2 regions of the Bordetella sp. genome follow, and region 1 is predicted to be linked to the other one. Evidence: predicted binding sites of a transcription regulator. Region 1 holds the regulator's gene; the other holds the start of a gene.
The links. Region 1 encodes LexA, which represses DNA repair genes until DNA is damaged. Its sites were predicted from a motif close to ACTGTATNNNNATACAGT; they were not measured.
Positions count from the first base shown of each region.

Region 2: a site for LexA is predicted at 1,089-1,106, ahead of recA (recombinase RecA). Genes of this name have one in related genera too.

Region 1 covers NZ_JBMQQZ010000097.1:31,706-34,782, reverse strand. The annotation lists gene lon (endopeptidase La) at 1-819, shown strand, start outside; gene lexA (transcriptional repressor LexA) at 880-1,530, opposite strand; gene ACO1P8_RS21770 (amino acid aminotransferase) at 1,684-2,889, opposite strand; gene uvrB (excinuclease ABC subunit UvrB) at 2,967-3,077, shown strand, end outside.
Region 2 covers NZ_JBMQQZ010000002.1:139,436-142,512, reverse strand. The annotation lists gene ACO1P8_RS00735 (sensor histidine kinase N-terminal domain-containing protein) at 1-85, opposite strand, end outside; gene ACO1P8_RS00730 (response regulator) at 201-890, opposite strand; gene recA (recombinase RecA) at 1,225-2,283, shown strand; gene recX (recombination regulator RecX) at 2,290-2,826, shown strand; gene ACO1P8_RS00715 (LysR family transcriptional regulator) at 2,939-3,077, opposite strand, start outside.

The sequences.
Region 1 (3,077 bases):
GCGCTGGAGCGCGAGGTCGGCAAGATCTGCCGCAAGGTGGTCAAGCAACTGCTGACTGAGCGTGATGCCAAGTCGAAGGCCGACGATAAGGGCGAGACGAAGCCTATCGCCGTGACGTCGGAAAATCTGAACGATTACCTGGGCGTGCGCCGCTATAACTTCGGCATGGCGGAGAAAGAAAACCAGGTTGGCCAGGTTACTGGCCTGGCCTGGACCGAGGTGGGCGGCGATCTGCTGACCATCGAAGTCGCCGATATGCCTGGTAAAGGCGCCATCCAGCGCACGGGTTCCCTGGGCGATGTGATGAAGGAATCCGTCGAGGCGGCACGTACGGTTGTGCGGTCGCGCGCTCGCCGGTTGGGATTTGCCGACAGCGTTTTCGAAAAGCGCGATATGCACGTGCACGTGCCGGAAGGCGCGACGCCCAAGGACGGTCCGTCCGCCGGTATCGCCATCACCACTGCCATGGTGTCGGCCTTGTCGGGCATCCCGGTGCGTGCGGACGTGGCCATGACAGGCGAAATCACGCTGCGCGGGGAAGTGCTGGCCATCGGCGGTTTGAAGGAAAAGTTGCTTGCCGCGCATCGCGGTGGCATCAAGACTGTGTTGATCCCCGAGGAAAACGTCAAGGATCTGGCTGAGATTCCCGATAACGTGAAGAATCAGCTGGAGGTCGTGCCGGTTCGCTGGATCGACAAGGTGCTGGAACGCGCACTGGAACGCATGCCCGAGGCGATTTCGGAAGAGGAAGCCAAGGACAAGCCGCTCGTGACGCCGGCGCCGGCGACGGAATCCGTTGACCCGGTCATCAAGCACTGATCTCGTCGTCGTGCCTTGATCGCAAGGGCCTGCAGCGCAAGCTGGCAGGCCCTTTGCTTTTCAGTGCAGCGCCTGGGTACGAATCAGTCCAACCGCGATGCCCTCGAGGGCGAACTCCTGGCCGGGCTGGACAACGATGGGCTGGAAATCCGGATTTTCCGGCAGGAGTTCGATGCGGCCGCCTTCGCGGTGTAGCCGTTTCACCGTGACGTCTTCGTCGATCCGGGCTACCACGATCTGGCCGTCGCGGGCTTCGCTGGCCTTTTTGACGGCCAGCAGGTCGCCGTCGAGGATGCCGATATCGCGCATGCTCATCCCCCGCACTTTGAGCAGATAGTCCGGACGCTGCGGGAACAGGGCGGGGTCCACGCCCACGTCCCGTTCGACATGTTCGGCGGCCAGGATGGGGCTGCCTGCCGCTACCCGCCCTACGAGCGGCAGCATGAGCTGGGCAAGGGAAGGGATGGGCAGCATGGCTTGCCCGCTTTCGTGGCGCAGCTCCTTCAGGCGGATGCCGCGGGACGCACCGGCAGTCAGCTCGATCGCGCCTTTGCGGGCCAGGGCTTTCAGGTGGTCTTCCGCCGCGTTCGGCGAGCGGAACCCCAACGCCTGGGCAATTTCCGCGCGAGTGGGAGGAAACCCCGTACTGGCGACCGCTTGGCGTATGAGGTCGAGGATTTGCTGTTGGCGTTCGGTAAGTTTGCTGGCCATTTGCGGGTTCCTGCTTCCCTGTATGGATATACAGCTCCGCATTTTGGGGGACGCAGCTTTAAAACGCAAGGGCTATCGCGGTTCGCGGGCTTGGTGCCCGCAAAAAAAGAATGGGGCCCTCAGGCCCCATTCCATTTTCGCAAGCTGCGGGTTTCAGCCTTTCAGTACCGCCGCGATCGCCTTGGCGACGGCATCGATGTTCTGGCTGTTGAGCGCCGCGACGCAAATGCGTCCGCTGGAGATCGCATAGATGCCGTGTTCCTCGCGGAGGCGATCGACCTGGGCCGCGGTCAAACCCGAATACGAGAACATGCCGCGCTGCTGCAGGACGAAGCTGAAATCCTGCTGCACACCCTGTTCCTTGATCTTTTCGACCAGTTGGCGTCGCATCAGGCGAATGCGGTCGCGCATGCCGCCCAGCTCCTGCTCCCACAGCGCGAAGAGTTCCGGCGTGTTCAGGACGGTGGAGACGACGGTGCCGCCATGCGTGGGCGGATTCGAGTAGTTGGTGCGGATGACGCGCTTGAGCTGGCTGAGCACGCGTGTCGCTTCGTCCTTGCTGCCCGAGATCACCGTGAGCGCGCCGACGCGTTCGCCATACAGCGAGAAGGACTTGGAGAACGAAGAACTGACGAACACCGTCATGTCCATGCCAGCGAATAGACGCACGACCGCGGCGTCTTCCTGCAGGCCTGCTCCGAATCCCTGGTAAGCAATGTCCAGGAAGGGAACCAGGTCGCGCTCCTTGACGACATTGGCGATTTGCTGCCATTGCTCCGGCGTGGGATCCACGCCGGTGGGGTTGTGGCAGCAGGCGTGCAGGACGACCACGCTGCGCGCCGGCATCGCCTTCAGGCCGGCAAGCATGCCTTCGAAGTTCAGGCCGTGGGTTGCGGGGTCATAGTACGGGTAGCTTTCCACCTGGAAACCGGCCCGTTCGAACAGTGCCCGATGGTTCTCCCAGCTGGGGTCGCTGATGTAGGCCTTCGACTGAGGCAGCAGTTGATGCAGGAAATCGGCGCCGATCTTCAGCGCGCCCGTGCCGCCCAGGGCTTGCGTGGTCAACACGCGGCCCGCCGCCGACAAGGGGGAATCCGCGCCCAGCAGCAGCGCCTGCGCGCCTTTGTTATACGCTGCGATGCCTTCGATCGGCAGGTAGCCGCGCGCGGCGGCTGCTTCGATGCGGGCGATTTCAGCCTTGCGCACCGCGGACAAAAGCGGAATACGCCCGTTATCGTCGTAGTACACCCCTACGCCCAGATTCACCTTGCCCGGCCGGGTATCTGCGTTGTACTGCTCATTCAGCCCGAGGATGGGATCGCGCGGGGCCAATTCGACGTTTTGGAAAAGGGAGGTCATCGGATCGTGAAGAAGGGTAGGTGGACGCGGCCGGACATGCGGCGGATAATGGGGGGTTTACCCTGAGACAGTCTAGCATGACCGCACCTGGATTCGTCGAATTTCCGGACAGCCCGTTCCAGCTCTACCAGCCCTATCCCCCGGCAGGCGATCAGCCCGGCGCGATCGGCGCGCTGGTGGACGGCGTG
Region 2 (3,077 bases), on a different contig from region 1:
CATAGGGCACATCGGCGATATTCTGTGCGACCACGTAGGTGATCGCCACGCTCATGGGCCATAGCAGGAACAACGGCGCCAGCATCCAATCGAGGATCTCGCCCAGCAGCGAGCGCCGGGGCAGAGCGAAGGACGGGCCGCGCGTGCCATTGCGGAGGATATCCAGCGCCTCCTGATTCAATGGCGGGACGCGGGGTGTTTCAGTGTGCGAGTTCGCCCGCGCCATGATCCCGTTCCAGGCAATAGCCCAGGCCACGCACGGTCATGATCCGGACGCCGGTCGGCTCCAGTTTCTTGCGCAAGCGGTGCACGTAGACTTCGATGGCGTTGGTGCTGACTTCGTCGCCCCATTCGCACAGATGGTCCACCAGCTGATTCTTGCTTACCATCCGTCCGCTGCGCATGAGCAGGATTTCGAGCAGGCCGACTTCGCGGGCGGACAGGTCCAGCGGCTGATCGTCCACCGAGGCCACCCGGCCCGCCTGGTCGAAGACCAGCCGGCCGTGGCGGATCAGGCTGGCGCCGCCGCCCGCGCCGCGGCGCGTCAGCGCCCGCACGCGGGCCTCCAGCTCGGACAGGGCGAATGGCTTGGCCATGTAGTCGTCCGCCCCCAGGTCCAGCCCCTTGACGCGCTGCTCGATGCTATCGGCGGCGGTTAGAATAAGCACCGGAAGTTGGGCGTTGCGCGCGCGCAGCCGTCTCAGGACTTCCAGCCCGGCCAGTTGCGGCAATCCCAGGTCCAGAATCAGCAGGTCGAAGGCCTGGGCGGCCAGTGCCAGGTCGGCGGCCATGCCGTCGCGGACGGCATCGACGGCATAGCCGTTGTGTCGCAGCGAACGGGATAGTCCGTCGGCAAGAATGCTGTCGTCTTCGGCGATAAGTATGCGCATGGGACCAGGCTCTCTCGTGGATCGTTATGGTTTCTTGAGCTGAGCGCGTCCGTTCGTGCCGGGTTGCGGCCGTGACGGTTTTCCGTTGTGGTGTTCTGGTATGCCGGATGGTTTCCGGACTGTCTCCGCTCTCCTGGGCCGATTCTGTCACGCCCGTTCGCGCTTGCCCACACGGGATAACGCGGAAAAATTTGTCATACTGTTTTTTTGTACAGTATAATCCGATGCCATAATCCGGCCGATATGGTTAACGCACATGGCAAACCAGGCGTCGATCGCAAGACACTGGCCACCATATTTTCCATTCGCTAGAAACCGCCAGACAGGACATTTCATGGACGACAAAACCAGCAAGGCAGCCGCCTCGGAAAAAGCCAAGGCGCTCGCCGCGGCCCTATCGCAGATCGAAAAGCAGTTCGGCAAGGGTTCGATCATGCGGTATGGCGACAACGAGGTCGAGCATGACATCCAGGTGGTGTCCACGGGGTCGCTGGGCCTGGATATCGCCCTGGGCGTGGGTGGACTGCCGCGCGGCCGGGTAATCGAGATCTACGGGCCGGAATCGTCGGGCAAGACCACGCTGACGCTGCAGGTCATCGCCGAAATGCAAAAAATCGGCGGCACGTGCGCGTTCGTCGATGCCGAACACGCGCTGGACGTGCAATACGCCGCCAAGCTCGGCGTCAACCTGACCGACCTGCTCATCTCCCAACCGGACACGGGCGAGCAGGCCCTCGAAATCACCGATGCACTGGTCCGTTCGGGCTCGGTCGACCTCATTGTCATCGACTCGGTCGCCGCGCTCGTGCCCAAGGCCGAAATCGAAGGCGAAATGGGCGATTCGTTGCCCGGCCTGCAAGCCCGCCTGATGAGCCAGGCGCTGCGCAAGCTGACCGCCACCATCAAGCGTACGAACTGCATGGTCATCTTCATCAACCAGATCCGGATGAAGATTGGCGTGATGTTCGGCAATCCGGAAACCACCACCGGCGGCAATGCGTTGAAGTTCTATTCCTCCGTGCGGCTGGATATCCGCCGCATCGGCTCGATCAAGAAAGGGGAAGAGGTCGTCGGCAACGAAACGCGCGTCAAGGTCGTCAAGAACAAAGTGTCCCCGCCCTTCAAGCAGGCGGAATTCGACATCATGTACGGCAGCGGCATTTCACGCGAAGGTGAAATCATCGACCTGGGTGTGCAGGCCGGCATCGTGGACAAATCCGGCGCGTGGTACAGCTACAAGGGCGACCGCATCGGCCAGGGTAAGGACAACGTTCGCGAATACCTGAAAGAACATCGCGAAATGGCCCTGGAGATCGAAAATCGCATACGCGAGAACCAGGGCATTGTCAGCCGCGCCAATACCTTTGCCGAAAGCGGGGCCGAAGAGGACTAACCGCTGATGATTTCCGGTCGCCGCGGCGCGAGGTTCGGCAATCTCTCTTCCGACGGTTCCGCGGACGATCCCTTCCGTGTCGGCGACCGGGCCGAGCAAAAGCGCGGGCCCACGCTGAAAGCTCGTGCGGTGGGCTATCTATCCCGCCGTGAATACGCGCGCAGCGAGCTGGCGCGCAAGCTCAGCCCGTATGCGGATGACGCCGCTGCCTTGGATGCCTTGCTGGACGAGCTGGAACGGGAAGGCTGGCTATCCACCCGGCGTTTTGCCGAAAGCCTGGTGCATCGCCGCGCCGAACGTCAGGGCTCGGCGCGCATTGTGCAGGAATTGCGCCAGCACGGCGTCGACGAAACCCAGATAGGCGAGCTTCGAGACGGCCTGCGCGCGACGGAATACGACCGCGCCGTGGCAGTATGGAACAAGCGTTTCGGCGAGCGGCCGGCCGATCGTGCCGCGTACGCCAAGCAGGCGCGTTTTCTTGCGGCGCGTGGCTTTGCGCACGATGTCATCCGTCGGGTACTGGGCGACGACCAGGACGAATGACAGGCGCCTGCCGGGGCATGCCGGCTGTCTTCACCGGTGGTTTCCCCGAATAGCCACGGATCAGGGGGCGTCGACCCCGCGACTACGCATGGCGCAGGTCTGGGCTGTGTCGCTATTCTGCGCGCGTTTCGCCCGCCCATGCTCCAGCCGCTTTGATTCCGGTCAGGGTACGGAAACTCACATCCCTGGCGATAGTCAGGAAATCCTTGATGAACGGGGCATCCGCATCCTCGTTTCGGATTGCGGCGTAC